DNA from 2 places in the Bacillus sp. DJP31 genome. Region 1 is predicted to be linked to the other one. Evidence: riboswitches for the same ligand, from Rfam matches in the RefSeq annotation. Region 1 holds a riboswitch; the other holds the start of a gene.
The links. Region 1 has a riboswitch for lysine ahead of ACOI1C_RS06115 (transporter substrate-binding domain-containing protein). Riboswitches for the same ligand answer to the same signal wherever they lie in the genome.
Positions count from the first base shown of each region.

Region 1 (8,590 bases):
TAATTTTTTCTGTTAATTCGCTTCCTTTTTCAAGACCTACAGCGATTGCTGTATCATCCTCTGATGTTTCAAATCCTTCTGTAAACTCAACCATAGCATAGTTATCATTTGCAGCAGATGCACTCACACCTTCTGGACGTTCGGATACATATCCATCGATGACGCCTGATTCAAGTGCTACTCTCATGGCTGGGAAATTATCCATTGCTGGCTCTAGTGAAACGCCTTTAATTTGTTCAATGACTGAATAGTGGAACGTATTTAATTGAGCTGTAATTTTTGCACCTTTGAAATCTTGAATCGAAGTCGCCTTTTCATATTTACTGCCTTTTTTCACAACGATGACTAGATCTGATTTGTAGTAGTTCTCTGAGAAATCAATTGTTTCTTTTCTTTCTGCCGTAGGGGACATTCCCGCGATAATGGCATCAATTTTACCTGAAGTTAAAGAAGGTACAAGTCCATCCCATTCTGTTTTCACAATCACTAATTCTTTTCCTAATCCTTCAGCGATCTTTTTCGCAATTTCAACATCATAGCCGCCAGCATACTCCGCGCTGCCGTCCATTTTTACTCCATCATTGGAATCATCCATTTGAGTCCAGTTGAACGGTGCATATCCGGCTTCAAGGCCTACCTTAAATGTATCCGCATCTGTTCCACTACCAGTAGTAGAACTAGTTCCACACCCTGTTAAAAGAATCATTGCTGAAAGAGCTGTTGCTAAAAATATAGATAATTTTTTTCTCATGAGTAATCCGTCTCCCCTTTTGATGTAAGTGCATACTACTGTTAACGGTATTCCTTTTTTGTAAATAGGCATATTTCTAAACGCAAAAAACGACCCGAGATGAACTCAGGTCGCAGTATACAAACTTGCCCTAATTCCTCAACTTATCCCATTTGGAGATAGCACAACTCAATAAACTAAGGTAGCTTATTGAGACAGTCCTGCAGTTCTTAACTGCAGACCCAGCCTGAGATAGTGAGTCTATCACATGCTTCGGCAACATTTCCTTCTCCAACGTATCATCGCTTCTCTAAGCCATACCAAGGACTGTTAAATATTGCACCTCTACCTCACTAGTAAAAGTGAGGTCTTATTCAATTGTTGAAGTCTATTATATGTATAATCCTACATCACAGTAATTATATCTGTCAATCTATTAAATTGCTTAGCCATAAACCCTAACTGCTAGGCCTGTTCCTGATACAGCAAAAAAAGTGCGTTTTTACAATAAGTAGGAACGTTTTTTTCGGTTCTCATTGTGTAAAAGAAAAAACCATCCTTTTATGTAAGTGAAAAAAAGGATGGTTGATGAACGATAGAATATTCGAATTGCACAGTATTACTCTTTTATTTTAATAGGTGTAACAACTGCATACAAAGAATTCGGCGTATTTGATACATTGATTTCAATTACCTTGTAACCAGAAACAGATTTTGTTTCAATGGGAGTCGTTGTATTTACTTGATATCCATTCATTTCTTTTTCATCCCCTTACCTCTACTTAGCTCACAAGAGTTACTATATGCGCAAGTTCAAGGAATGTGACATCTTTTTTCAATAACTTGAGGCTTACGAACCAATCTCATCTAATTTCAGCTAAGGTTTATTTTTAAAAGATACCTTATTTTGAATTTACTAGTACTTTTTTCTCGACGCGATACTTTTCCAAAATAAGACGGTTCAGGGCATAACCTATCCCTGGATTAGATGGGATGGTAATGGTACCATTATTCACAATGACTTCTGGTTCGATAATATCCTTTTCCCAATACATGGCTGATGCAGCTGTATCTCCTGGTAAGGTAAAGTGAGGTAAAGAAGTTAGAGCAATGTTATGGGCCCGGCCAATTCCCGCTTCAAGCATTCCCCCGCACCAAATAGGAACACCCTTCTGTTGGCAAAAGTCATGGATCTTAATTGATTCGGTTAACCCACCGACACGACCTATTTTAATATTAATTATCTGACAGCTTCCGAGCTCAATCGCCTTTCTTGCATCTTCTAAAGAATGTATACTCTCATCTAAACAAATCGGTGTTTGAATGGCAGTTTGTAATTTGGCATGATCGATGATGTCATCATGAGCTAATGGCTGTTCGATCATCATTAAACCTACTTCATCAAGCTTCCTTAGCTGCTCAATGTCACCCAAAGAGTAAGCAGAGTTCGCATCAGCCATCATCAAAATCGAAGGAAACTGTTTTCTAACTTCCTTTAGCACCTCATAATCCCAGCCTGGCTTAATTTTGATTTTGATACGCTTATAGCCACTCTCTACATGGGTACCAACTACCCTTAATAGGTCCTGAACAGATGGCTGAATTCCAATACTAATTCCTACGTCAATCTGCTTTTTTTCACCACCAAGGGCTTGGGCAAGCGTTTGATTCTTCTTTTTCGCAAATAGATCCCAAACTGCCCCTTCTAATGCTGATTTGGCCATATTATTTCGTCTAATGGGGGCAAATCGTTCGGAAACCTCATTAGGGTGTGAAAGTGGAGCTTTGAATAATAAAGGAATCATCAAATCCTTCATCATGTGCTCGTTCGTTTCAACCGTCTCCTCACTATACCATGGGCTTGAAAAAGCAACCGATTCACCGAAACCACTACAACCATCTTGATCCGTCATTTCGATGACAAAAAACTCTTTCTCCTGAAAACTTCCAAAGCTTGTTGTGAATGGATCATTTAATTTCATCACGAGTCGATGTAGGATCACCTCTCGAATATCCATATGGGTCATGTTGTTTCCTCCTCTACATTGTTCAGTGGTAAATGATGACGCTTCTTAAACATATAATAACTGATTCGTTTGTTCGTATCACGCTTTACATCCTCTGCTATATACCCTTCTTGACATAGTGCTCGAAAAATCTCTCTTGTTTTAAAGCGCCATTCTTTAGCAAGCTCAGGCTGTTCCTTTTTCATTTGTTGGATATTCTCTGGTACCGGGACATAAACTACCCGTTGGTCGGCTTTTCTGTTATTTTCTCCAATAATGGTTGGAAAACCCTCTTTAGTAAGCTCTGTTTCTAGCATAGGTGTAAATGGCTGTTCTTCATACCCCTTATTCCCCTTCGTAACATGCTCACTTCGAATCCACCATTCTACTAAAAAACGATCAGTAGGCAAGCCTTGGTTTAATGAATCTTTCATCGTTCCATAATGGTTTTCCAAATACGTGGCACCAATTCCTTTTAGCTTATGAAGGTTTAGGTAGGCATTTACACTCTCTAATGGATCAAAGGTCCAAACAATGAGGGAATAGCCCATTTCAAGTGCAAGCTTCTGCTGAACGAGTTTCATTTCATAGCCTAAACCATTCTTTTGATAATCTGGAAGAATACCAAGCATATGAGAGCAAAGATAGGATTCACCATTTTTAAAACCAGAAAAGCTATACTGAAAACCTACTAGTTTCTCGTTTTTATAGGCACCCAGTACAAGACCCCCATTCTTAGAAGCTGTATATGTTTGGTGAAAGGGAGTAGGTGGTTTCTTCCATATTTGTTGTTCAATGGTCTCTACCGTTTCAATATCTTTTATTTTCTCCAATCGTTTAATTTGAAACATTTTTATCCTCACTCCCTTTTTCTAGCGTGAGTAGTACTGCTTTTGCTAAGATTGCCGTTCCATCTAGAAGGGCAACATGATCAAAGGTCATATTGGGATGATGTAAACCAGGAACTAGGTTACATCCAAGACCCAGCATCGTTGCCTCTAAGTGTGGTCGTTTAATGGTATAAAAATGAAAATCATCTCCCCCGGTCATCGTAATGGGTGGTTCTGAGTTTTCTACCCCTAATACATCTTATATAGCGAGTTCCATCATATGCTGTGCATCCACATTTAGTAGAGCTGCAACGATGTGCGCATTCATTTCAAGATTTTGACTTTGAAATAAAACTTCGAGAGCTTTTACAATCTGTTCAATTTTTTCAACGAGCTTGTTCATGGCTTCGTTGGTTTGCACGCAGATCAAGTCCAAATGAGGCATGGCCTAGAATACTATTTTGATCTAATCATTGTTTTTTAGCATTTTAGTAAGTGAAAACAGTTTTTTATGCTGATTCTGAAGATAATTCTGTATTTTTCCTTCTAAATTGATCCTCCATCACAGATTGCAACGGATTTTACTGAAGGGTGGGGATTAAAATAGGTTGGAATCTCCGTTTTTTCAGCGATTATTTGATTATATCGGCGATTAGCTGATTATATCGGCGATTAGCTGATTATATCAGCGATTATTTGATTATATCGGCGATTATTTGATTATATCGGCGATTAGCTGATTATATCGGCGATTAGCTGATTATATCGGCGATTAGCTGATTATATCGGAGATTAGCTGATTATATCGGCGATTATTTGATTATATCGGCGATTAGCTGATTATATCGGCGATTATTTGATTATATCAGCGATTAGCTGATTATATCGGCGATTAGCTGATTATATCGGCGATTAGCTGATTATATCAGCGATTATTTGATTATATCGGCGATTATTTGATTATATCGGCGATTAGCTGATTATATCGGCGATTATCTGATTATATCGGCGATTTTCTGATTATATCAGCGATTAGCTGATTATATCAGCGATTATTTGATTATATCAGCGATTAGCTGATTATATCGGCGATTTGATTATATCAGCGATTAGCTGATTATATCGGCGATTATTTGATTATATCGGCGATTAGCTGATTATATCGGCGATTATCTGATTATATCGGCGATTATTTGATTATATCGGCGATTAGCTGATTATATCAGCGATTAGCTGATTATATCGGCGATTATTTGATTATATCGGCGATTAGCTGATTATATCGGCGATTAGCTGATTATATCAGCGATTAGCTGATTATATCAGCGATTATTTGATTATATCGGCGATTAGCTGATTATATCGGCGATTATTTGATTATATCGGCGATTAGCTGATTATATCGGCGATTATCTGATTATATCAGCGATTATTTGATTATATCGGCGATTAGCTGATTATATCAGCGATTATCTGATTATATCGGCGATTAGCTGATTATATCAGCGATTATTTGATTATATCGGCGATTATCCGATTATATCGGCGATTAGCTGATTATATCAGCGATTAGCTGATTATATCGACGATTAGCTGATTATATCGGCGATTAGCTGGTTATATCGGCGATTATCTGTTTATATCAGCGATTAGCTGATTTATTTCGGCGATTAGCTGATTATATCGGCGATTATTTGATTATATCGACGATTAGCTGATTATATCGGCGATTATTTGATTATATCGGCGATTATCTGATTATATCAGCGATTATTTGATTATATCGACGATTAGCTGATTATATCGGCGATTATCTGATTATATCGGCGATTATCTGATTATATCAGCGATTATTTGATTATATCAGCGATTAGCTGATTATATCGGCGATTTGATTATATCGGCGATTAGCTGATTATATCGGCGATTAGCTGATTATATCGGCGATTAGCTGATTATATCGGCGATTATTTGATTATATCGGCGATTAGCCAAATAACCCCATTCTATGGCAACACTTCATTATATAAAGAGAAACAAGCAAAAAAGACAGCTCGAATGACTCGAGACTATCTTTAGAATCCTGAATCAATGATCTGTCTAAATTACGTTACTGGCTTGAGTTCAATTTTGACCTTGTTCTACTACAAACGTTACAGTTTAACCTACTTCAAACGAAAAAGTGTAGAGAATAGTAAGACTTTCCTCTACACTAAGCTCACTACCCCTCTAATAACAAATCCTCTGGGTCCTCTACTAACTGTTTTACCTTCACCAAAAATTGAACAGCGTCCTTCCCGTCAACAATTCGGTGGTCATAGGAAAGAGCTAGATACATCATCGGTCTGACTTCTACCGTATCGTCGCGATCGATGACTACAGGACGCTTTTGAATGGTATGCATGCCAAGGATACCAACCTGTGGGGTGTTAAGAATGGGCGTTGACAAAAGAGAGCCAAACACTCCACCATTTGTGATGGTAAAGGTCCCACCCAATAAGTCGCTTAACCCAAGTGTGTTGGCTCTTGCTTTTTCGGATAAGTGACCCATTTCTTTTTCAATTCCTGCAAAGCTTAATTGATCAGCACTCCGGAGTACAGGGACAACTAAACCATCATCCGTGGAAACGGCAATTCCAATGTCATAAAATTTCTTAATCAGAATTTCGTTATCCTGAATTTCGGCATTTAGTAACGGAAATTCTTTTAAGGCTCCAACGACTGCTTTAGTGAAAAAAGACATAAACCCTAGCTTCACTCCATGCTTTTTATAAAAAGAATCTTTGCGACGATTTCGCAAATCCATTATGGCGGTCATATCGACTTCATTGAAGGTTGTAAGCATAGCAGCTGTATGTTGGGCTTCAACTAGCCTTTTCGCAATGGTTTGTCGACGTCTTGACATTTTGACACGTTCTATTCGCTCATCAACGTCTACCGTTTTTATTTGTGCAGCATGTTTTTCGTTTTGGGACAATTCACTTTTCCCATTTAGTGATTGTTTATAAGCATCAACATCACCAGATCTAACTCTTCCAAGTGGATCCTGAAACGGTATTTCGTTTAAATCGATGCCTAGCTCTCTTGCTTTCTTTCTTGCTGCTGGAGAGGCAATGGGTTTACGATGTTGATCCGCCTTGCTAGTTGCAGGGCTCAATGTTTGTTCATCTTTTACAGGAGCTGCAACAGATGGGGTGTCTTGTTTTTGGTCTTCTTTTTTCTGTAGGGTCTCGTCTAGTTGTGTGACTCCGGATTGTATCTGGTTTTCATCTAAACGGGCTATGACTTGACCCACTTCTACATTGTCACCTGATTGAAATAGAAACTCTTTTACCACTCCGCTTTGCTCGCTATTGATTTCTATATTCACTTTATCTGTTTCAAGTTCAACAATAGGCTCACCTTTTTCGACATAATCTCCAACTTGTTTTAACCACTTTGATATCGTTCCTTCTGAAATGGATTCAGCTAGTTCTGGTACCTTAATTTCAATCATTCATGCTCCCCCCTTTTACTTACACTTAACGATTCCTCGATTATCATGGATTGTTCCATTTTATGAATATGTGGTTCACCCGTCGCCGTACTTGAACGTTTCGGTCTACCTATGTATGCAATTGATACATTTTCAGACACGATTTCTCTTAGGTATGATTGAATAACAGGCCAAGCTCCCATATTTTTAGGTTCTTCTTGGACCCATTTAACTTCTTCTAAATTTGAAAATCTGGACATGATTTCTCGAATTTCCTTTTTGGGAAAAGGGTAAAGTTGTTCGACACGTGCAATGTGCAATGTTTCTAGCTCTTCCCTTGGTAATTCTTCTATATCTGAGGCTAAATCAATGGCAATCTTCCCACTGCAAAGGAGGAGTCGTTTCACTTTTCCTACTTGGTCTCCTGTTCCTTTTTGCTCGATTATAGGGGTGAATTTCCCGTTGCTTAATTCAGAACCTGGTGAGCCTGTTAGCGAATGACGCAGCAAGCTTTTTGGTGTCATAATAATGAGCGGTCGAGCTTCCTCCGTGTCCGTTAGTAGAGCCTGCCTTCTTAAAATATGAAAATACTGGGCAGCACAGGTTAGATTGGCCACAATCCAATTGTTTTCTGCAGCAGATTGAAGGAACCGTTCCATTCGTCCACTGGAGTGTTCAGGTCCTTGCCCTTCATATCCATGGGGCAGAAGCATCACAAGACTCGACTTTTGTCCCCACTTTGCACGACCCGCAGCAATGAATTGATCAATAATGACTTGTGCAGCATTTACAAAATCACCAAATTGGGCTTCCCATAAGACAAGTGATTCTGGAGATTGAACACTGTATCCATATTCAAATCCAAGAACAGCCGCTTCAGATAATGGACTGTTATAAATGGAAAAGGTAGCGTTTGCTTCAGGAATATGGTGCAACGGTAAGAATCTTTCATTTGTTTTAGGATTATGCAAGACAAGATGTCGATGGGCAAATGTCCCGCGTTCACTGTCCTGACCTGTTAAACGAATGGGTTTCCCCTCCGAGAGAATGGATGCAAAAGCAAGAGTTTCGGCTAACGCCCAATCAACCTTGCTTCCTTCAACAAGTGAATTCTCTCTCCTTTTTAAGATCCGTTCGAGCTTTGGATACACATGAAAATGATTCGGCCATTTCAAGAGATTTTGATTGATCGATTGTAACAGGTCTAGCGATACGGTTGTATCAACATCCGGTATTCCTTCAGCTATTGGCTTTGGAACTGGTTGTTTTTGCCCCTCCTTGGAATCCTTTTCAAGTAGACGATCAAAAGTATCTTGAAAATCTTTCATAATTCCTTCTTCCATACGGTTCACTTCTTGAACAGATACCTGTTGTGCTAAAATCAACTCTTCCCTGTATTTTTTAGCAACCGTTGGGTGATCCTTAATTTTTTCATATAATTTCGGTTGAGTAACCGCCGGGTCATCCATCTCATTGTGACCAAATCGTCGATACCCAATCAAATCAATTACGATATCCTTGTTATATTTTTTTCGATACTGATAGGCAA
Region 1 covers NZ_JBMERO010000004.1:119,196-127,785, reverse strand. The annotation lists gene ACOI1C_RS06115 (transporter substrate-binding domain-containing protein) at 1-751, opposite strand, end outside; lysine riboswitch at 903-1,086, opposite strand; gene ACOI1C_RS06110 (hypothetical protein) at 1,350-1,487, opposite strand; gene menC (o-succinylbenzoate synthase) at 1,633-2,748, opposite strand; gene ACOI1C_RS06100 (GNAT family N-acetyltransferase) at 2,754-3,587, opposite strand; gene ACOI1C_RS06095 (hypothetical protein) at 3,574-3,786, opposite strand; gene ACOI1C_RS06090 (hypothetical protein) at 3,826-3,987, opposite strand; gene odhB (2-oxoglutarate dehydrogenase complex dihydrolipoyllysine-residue succinyltransferase) at 5,788-7,062, opposite strand; gene ACOI1C_RS06080 (2-oxoglutarate dehydrogenase E1 component) at 7,059-8,590, opposite strand, start outside.

Region 2 (8,590 bases), on a different contig from region 1:
CTTGACCGAATCTACCCTTTAAGAAAGTGCTCCACTATCCCCAATAAAGTTTGCCTATATTATCACATTGGACAATGTTTAGCACCATGTGTGAACGATGTCTCTGATAATGAAAATAAGGTGATGGTCGAAGGTATTAATCGATTTCTTAATGGTGGGTATCAGGAAATAAAAGCTGAGTTGACCCAAAAGATGTATATCGCATCAGAGGGTATGGACTTTGAACGAGCAAAGGAATTTAGAGACCAAATTGCTCATATTGAAGCTACTATGGAAAAGCAAAAGATGATGATGACCGATTTAGTCGACCGAGATGTTTTCGGTTTTACTTACAATAAAGGCTGGATGTGTGTTCAAGTATTTTTTATTCGACAAGGAAAGCTCATTGAAAGAGATGTATCTCTTTTTCCGGTATATGCAGATCCGCATGAGGAATTCATTACTTTTCTTGGTCAATTTTATCTCGAGAACCATCATTTTAAACCGAAGGAAATTTTACTTCCTGATCAAATAGAAACGAATCTAGTTGAACAGTTACTAGAAGTGAGTGTTTATCAGCCGAAAAAGGGGAAGAAAAAGGAATTAGTAGAGCTTGCATGTAAAAACGCTCGACTTGCCCTTGAAGATAAGTTCTCTTTGATCGAACGGACGGAAGAAAGAACGGTAAAGGCAATTGATAACTTAGGAAAAAAAATTGGTATTGCTACACCTTATCGTATTGAAGCGTTTGATAACTCGAACATACAAGGTACAAATCCAGTCTCTGCTATGGTTGTGTTTATTGATGGGAAACCAGAAAAGAGAGAGTACAGAAAATATAAAATTAAGAGTGTACAAGGCCCTGATGATTACGCTTCTATGAGGGAAGTAGTTAGTAGAAGGTATACACGTATCTTGAAAGAAAACCTACCATTACCTGATTTGATTATTATAGATGGAGGGAAAGGTCATCTAACTGCTGCAAAGGATGTAATAGAGAATGAACTTGGGTTGGATTTACCTATCGTTGGCTTAGTCAAAGACGACAAACATAAAACATCAGAGTTAATCATAGGCGATCCTTTTCATTATGTTCAATTAGAAAGAAACAGCCAGGAATTTTACTTGCTTCAGCGAATACAAGATGAAGTACACCGATTTGCGATTACCTTTCATCGACAGCTACGAGGAAAAAATGTATTCCAATCTATTCTCGATGACATACCAGGTGTAGGGGAAAAAAGGAAGAAAATGCTTTTAAAGCACTTCGGTTCTGTAAAGAAGATGAAGGAAGCTACTGTTGAAGAAATTGCTTCAGCTGGAGTACCAAAATCAGCGGCAGAACTGATTGTAGCAAAGTTAAACGAGGAGTAAGCTGAAGATATGGTTGTTTTCTAAGTCTACCTCTGTTAAAATTTAATTTAATTTAATAAAACACTTCAGTTCGATGAAGTGATGGTAGAGGTGCGAACTTCAATAGTACATAATCAGAAGAGAATGAGCTCTAATGATGTTTATGGAAAGGGTTGTGTCGCCGAAGCGAAAGGAAATCTCATGTTTCTCTTTGCTGGTGTTGCATTTAATAAATGCAAGATTGTCAGACAGTAGATCTGTTTGGAGAGCTATCTCACTCGCGAGGACGTATTAATAAAAACGTTCAAGCAATGAGATGCTCTCATTGCTTTTTTTATTTTGCTCAAATTTAATAGAAGGTAGTGGGGACCGTGGGGATTATTGTTCAAAAGTTTGGTGGAACATCAGTGGGTTCTGTAGATAGAATTCAAAATGTAGCAACTCGAGTCATTCAAGAGATAAACCGTGGGAATCAAGTAGTGGTGGTAGTGTCAGCAATGGGGAAAACAACCGATGAGTTAGTAAAGCTAGCCAATCAAATTACGAAAAATCCAGATAAACGTGAAATGGACATGCTATTAACAACAGGCGAGCAAATTTCAATAGCATTACTAGCCATTGCCATTCAATCTAAAGGTCATGATGCCATCTCACTAACGGGCTGGCAAGCGGGAATAAAGACAGAATCCATTCATGGGAATGCTCGTATCGTTGATATTGAAAGCAATCGTATCCATCAGCTTTTGAATGAGGGAAAAGTGGTCATCGTGGCTGGTTTTCAAGGTGCTACAATAGATTCTGCTATTACAACATTAGGTAGGGGTGGATCAGACACAACTGCTGTCGCAATTGCCGCTTCACTTAAAGCTGAAAAATGCGATATTTATACGGATGTTACAGGTGTGTTTACAACCGACCCTCGTTATGTGAAAACAGCTAGAAAACTTCATTCTGTTTCATACGATGAGATGCTAGAACTTGCTAATTTAGGGGCAGGAGTTTTGCACCCAAGGGCTGTAGAATTCGCGAAAAATTATTCAATACCTTTAGAAGTTCGCTCAAGTATAGAAAACGTGAACGGGACGAGAATTGAGGAGGAAATATCAATGGAAAATAACTTAATTGTAAGAGGGATTGCATTTGAAGACGAAGTGACACGTGTTACGATAAGAGGTCTTCCAAATGGCCTATACTCTTTATCTACAATTTTTTCGAAACTAGCGAAAAATGGAATTAACGTGGATATTATCATTCAAAGTATGACTAGTGAGGACTTTACAAACCTTTCGTTCTCCATTCAGACATCAGATTTAGAAGAAACCTTATCAGTACTGGATTCAAATAGATCTGGCCTAGGTTTTGAATCCATTGAAAACGAAAGTGGGCTGGCGAAGGTTTCGATCGTAGGGTCTGGAATGATATCTAATCCTGGTGTAGCTGCTGAGATGTTTGATGCTCTAGCTAGCAATCAAATTCAAGTGAAAATGGTGAGTACGTCTGAAATTAAGGTGTCAACCGTTGTAGAAGAAGGAAAGATGATCCATGCTGTAGAGGCCTTACATGCAGCGTTTAATCTAGAATTAACAGTCGAGCAAACCGTATAAAAAAGAAGGATCTGCCTGTAGCAGATCCTTTCATTATTCAATCGGGTCCTTTTTATCCCATTTAACGGTAAAATGCACAATATTACTTCGTTTATTCTGGTCTTCATAAGCCTCTGTTACCAGATGTTGGAGCTGTTCGAATTGTTGAGCTAAGAAACCAGCTTCAAGTTGATAGCTTGATCCTTTTCTAGATTGATTTCTTGCTGTAATAAAATCACTTCGAAGCTCAAGTTCAACTCCATTTGATTTGATTTCAACAACGGATAAGTCGCCCCACCCAGCATTCCTGAAGAATTCTTTTATTTCTTCTTCTGAGGTTACGGGATATTTTCTTGCTATATTTTTCCCCGACCAATAAAGAATAGAGGGAAGCTCTTTGCCAAGTAAGTCTGGGATTAATATTTCGCGGATCAGTTCATAGGCTAGTCCTGTTGTATGTAAATGCTCAAAATGAGAAAGTTGCTCTTTCATAGTTAGTTGCTTCATTTTCATCCCTCTTTCATCCCATTCTAAGTGGGAAAAGATCTATTGTTGCTACTCGAATTTATGAATATCCATAAGCATTATTATATTACATAAATTGGAGCATTACTCAATAATTTCAACTGTAAGAACACACCTACAAATGATACTATTATTTTATAAGGTTATATATACTTATGTATAAAAAGGAAGATATATTTGTATACGTATTCTTGACGCACTTAGTCACTAAGAGTAAAATAAACTTGTCGCATTTTAACGAAAGAAATGCAAAGGTTTTCATTCTTATTATTATTGGTCAATTATTTATTGAACATGTAACTATCAAGGGGGGTAAAACATGGCTGGAAATCGTGAATTCTTAAACCGCAGATTGCACTCATTACTAGGTGTTATTCCTGTCGGTATCTTTTTAATTCAACATTTAGTCGTCAACCAATTTGCAACAAAAGGTGCATCATCGTTTAATAGCGCTGCTCAATTTATGGAGCATTTACCGTTTAGGTATGTATTAGAAGCCCTTATTATTTTTCTACCATTACTTTATCATGCAGTATACGGACTTTATATTGCGTTTACCGCAAAAAATAATGTGAGTAAATATGGGTACTTCCGTAATTGGATGTTCATTTTACAACGAATAACTGGTGTCGTAACATTGATTTTCGTCTCATGGCATGTATGGGAAACGAGAATTGCCGCTGCATTCGGAGCAGAAGTAAACTTTGATATGATGGAATCTATTCTAAGCAATCCTGCAATGCTAGTATTCTATATTGTGGGTGTGGTTTCAACTGTCTTTCATTTTGCAAACGGATTGTGGTCGTTCTTCGTTAGTTGGGGAGTTACAGTAACACCACGTTCACAGCTGATTTCAACATATGTAACGTTAGGATTATTCGTTGCTCTTTCATACGTTGGAGTTCGTACAATCTTTGCTTTCATTGATCCAGCATTAGCTAATATGTAAGAAAAAGACTATTAGTTTGAAAATACTAGAATATGATTTTACAATATTATCTTTTAGTTCTGAGAGTACCCAGCTCGTCCTAAAAAAGATCCTTATAGAAGGAAGTGAGTCAAAATGAGTAAAGGGAAGATTATAGTTGTTGGTGGAGGACTTGCAGGTCTTATGGCAACTATTAAGGCTGCAGAAGTAGGCGTATCAGTAGATCTATTTTCAATTGTACCTGTAAAACGTTCTCACTCAGTTTGTGCACAAGGTGGAATTAATGGCGCAGTTAATACAAAAGGTGAAGGTGACTCACCTTGGGAGCATTTTGACGATAGCGTTTATGGTGGAGACTTCTTAGCCAACCAACCTCCAGTAAAAGCGATGACTGAAGCAGCACCTGGGATTATTCATTTAATGGACCGAATGGGTGTAATGTTTAACCGGACACCCGAGGGATTATTGGACTTCAGACGTTTTGGTGGAACACAGCACAGTCGCACAGCATTTGCTGGAGCAACAACTGGACAACAGCTGCTTTATGCGCTAGATGAGCAAGTACGTCGATATGAAGTTGCTGGACTCGTACAAAAGTATGAAGGCTGGGAATTTCTAGGTTCAGTTTTAGATGATGAAGAAATTTGCCGTGGGATCGTTGCGCAAAATCTAACATCTATGGAGATTACATCCTTTGCTGCTGATGCTGTCATTTTGGCAACAGGTGGACCTGGAATTATTTTTGGAAAATCAACAAACTCTGTTATCAATACAGGTTCTGCAGCATCAATCGCTTATAAACAAGGTGTCCATTATGCGAACGGGGAATTTATTCAGATTCACCCTACAGCCATTCCTGGAGATGATAAGCTTCGTTTAATGAGTGAATCAGCTCGTGGTGAAGGTGGACGTGTTTGGACATATAAAGATGGTAAGCCTTGGTACTTCCTTGAAGAAAAGTACCCTGCTTATGGAAATCTAGTTCCACGTGATATCGCGACTCGTGAAATTTTTGACGTATGCGTAGAGCAAAAGTTAGGAATTAACGGCGAGAACATGGTATACCTTGACCTTTCACATAAAGATCCAAAAGAGCTTGATATAAAGCTCGGTGGAATTATTGAGATATATGAAAAGTTTATGGGTGATGACCCTCGTAAAGTTCCGATGAAGATATTCCCTGCTGTTCACTATTCAATGGGTGGATTATGGGTAGATTATGACCAAATGACAAACATTCCTGGTTTATTCGCTGCTGGTGAATGTGACTACTCCATGCACGGTGCAAACCGCTTAGGGGCAAACTCATTACTATCTGCTATTTATGGTGGAATGGTTGCTGGACCGAAGGCAGTTGAGTATATGAAGGGTCTTAAAAAGAGATCAGATGATATCAGCTCTTCTGTTTTTGAACGTTATGTAAAACAAGAAGAAGAAAGAATCCAAAATATCATGTCGATGGACGGAAAAGAAAATGCATATGTTCTTCATAAGGAGCTTGGTGAATGGATGACTGACAATGTGACAGTTGTTCGTACAAACGAAAAGCTACAGAAGACAGACGATAAAATTCAAGAACTTCTTGAGCGTTTTCAAAATATTAATATGAATGATACAGCAAAATGGAGTAATCAAGGAGCAACGTTTACACGTCAATTAGAAAACATGCTTCATCTAGCTCGTGTAATTACAATTGGTGCACTTAACCGTAATGAGAGCCGTGGTGCTCACTATAAGCCCGAATTCCCAGAACGTAATGATGAAGATTTCTTAAAGACTACAATGGCTAAGTTTAATGAAAATGCGCCAGTTTTCCATTATGAAGAAGTTGACACTTCCTTAATCCAGCCACGTAAGCGTGACTACTCTAAGAAAAAAGAGGGGGAGAACTAAAATGAGCGAAACGAAAAAAGTTCGTTTTATTGTTACTAGACAAGACAGCCCAGAGGCTGCCCCTTATGATCAAACTTTTGAATTAGATTATCGTCCGAATATGAATGTCATTTCGGCTTTAATGGAGATTCGTAGAAATCCTGTTGATATTGAAGGAAATGAAACAGCTCCAATTACTTGGGACATGAATTGCCTTGAAGAAGTATGTGGTGCCTGTTCCATGGTCATTAACGGTAAGCCGAGACAATCCTGTACGGCGCTAGTAGATCAGCTTGAGCAACCAATCCGCCTTCAGCCAATGAGAACCTTCCCTGTTGTTCGTGACCTACAAGTCGACAGAAGTCGTATGTTTGATTCATTAAAAAAGGTAAAGGCTTGGATTCCTATTGATGGAACGTACGATTTAGGTCCTGGTCCTCGTATGCCTGAAAAGAAGCGTCAATGGGCATATGAATTATCAAAGTGTATGACATGTGGTGTTTGTTTAGAGGCATGTCCAAATGTAAACAGTAATTCAAACTTTATAGGTCCGGCTCCACTTTCTCAAGTTCGTTTATTCAATGCTCACCCAACCGGTGCGATGAATAAGTCTGAACGATTAGATGCGTTAATGGGTGACGGTGGTCTTGCTAACTGTGGAAACTCACAAAACTGTGTTCAATCTTGTCCAAAGGGTATCCCTTTAACAACATCAATTGCAGCATTAAATCGTGATACTACAGTTCAAATGTTTAGAAATTTCTTTGGTAGTGACGAAATATAAGAAGTAAATGGTAATAGCCTCTTCATGAAGCCATGAAGAGGCTATTTTTAATAGGTTAATGAAATGCACTTGCTCTTTTTGAGTGGGAATTTTGTTGAACAATATAGTTCCCGTGTATTCAAAAGGTTTATGACAACTAGGAGGAGAAAAAAATGAATAGAGCAACGTACATAGAGAATGTTGAGATATGGCAACAAGGATTTGTATTTTCATTACCAATCAAAGTGAGGTTCTGTGAAACAGATATGTTTGGACACGTAAACAATACGACAGTCTTTACGTATCTTGAAGAAGCAAGAATTGAATTTTTTAAGTCCTTAGGTTTAATGCAGAATTGGATGAATCAAGATAGTACCCTTATTCCTGTTGCAGCAGATTTACAATGTGATTTTTTAGCACAGACTTTTTTTGATGAAGTGCTGGAGGTTTTTGTGAAAATCAATAAAATAGGTAGAACATCACTGGATCTTCATTACCAATGTCTAAAAGCTGATGGACAACTTGCCTTTGTGGGGAGAGGTACGATTGTTCAAATTAATAAGGATAGTGGTAAAGCGACTGAATGGAATGAGGAATGGAGACTCATACTTCATTCCACAATGGAAACAATCCGAGCTGGGCTAACCCATCAATAATATAGATTTGAAAACTTTTCACTTAAACGAACAGAACTAGTAACAGCAAGACTCCTTTTCACATACTATATGTTGACTAAATATATACCCAATCCAGGCAGTCAGCTCGCACCTTAGCAAGGAGGGTCACAACAATTGAAGGAGAAAGACTTTCAACCAAAGCCATTGCTCACCAAAAGAGAAAGAGAAGTCTTCGAATTGTTAGTACAGGATAAAACAACTAAGGAAATAGCAGGAGAGTTGTTTATTAGTGAGAAAACGGTTCGGAATCATATTTCCAACGCTATGCAAAAGCTTGGAGTTAAGGGGCGTTCACAAGCAGTTGTAGAGCTCCTTCGTATGGGGCAACTAGAGCTTTAGAAAGTAGCCGGCTATCTAATCCAGATGCCGGCTTTCTACATAATCGCCTAGGACTAGTTAAAGGGCTTGTTAGACACCAAACTCCTAAATTACCTAATTCTCCAATTTATGAGGAAAATACCGAGTAAATAACAGCTTTTTCTTGAAATTTCGTGAAAAAAAGTAGAGAATGAAACTGATAGACTAATTATGGTTATGCTTTATATGTAGTAAATTTGTAGTATTCCTTAGGAGGAGTGTGTTATGTCCCAAAATCAAGTAGAAAACATAGATAATATTGTTGCTGATTCCGAGAAATCGCTAAGATATATTGCAGCCATTATTAAACAAAAGGGAAGAGAAATCCTCAATCATTATACCATCACCCCGCCGCAATTCGTTGCCTTGCAGTGGCTTCATGAAAATGGAGATATGACAATCGGAGAATTATCAAATAAAATGTATTTGGCATGCAGTACTACGACAGACCTAATTGATCGTATGGAGAAAAATCTATTAGTTGTTCGAGTGAAGGACGAGAATGATCGTCGTGTAGTTCGAATTCATCTATTAGATGAAGGTGCTAGGATTA
Region 2 covers NZ_JBMERO010000002.1:244,920-253,509, reverse strand. The annotation lists gene uvrC (excinuclease ABC subunit UvrC) at 1-1,353, shown strand, start outside; lysine riboswitch at 1,431-1,612, shown strand; gene ACOI1C_RS03680 (aspartate kinase) at 1,704-2,936, shown strand; gene ACOI1C_RS03675 (YslB family protein) at 2,970-3,422, opposite strand; gene ACOI1C_RS03670 (succinate dehydrogenase cytochrome b558 subunit) at 3,760-4,389, shown strand; gene sdhA (succinate dehydrogenase flavoprotein subunit) at 4,504-6,261, shown strand; gene sdhB (succinate dehydrogenase iron-sulfur subunit) at 6,263-7,024, shown strand; gene ACOI1C_RS03655 (acyl-CoA thioesterase) at 7,177-7,659, shown strand; gene gerE (spore germination transcription factor GerE) at 7,795-8,019, shown strand; gene ACOI1C_RS03645 (MarR family winged helix-turn-helix transcriptional regulator) at 8,263-8,590, shown strand, end outside.
Region 2: linked by a shared signal. The riboswitch ahead of ACOI1C_RS03680 (aspartate kinase) and the one ahead of ACOI1C_RS06115 (transporter substrate-binding domain-containing protein) in region 1 are both predicted to bind lysine.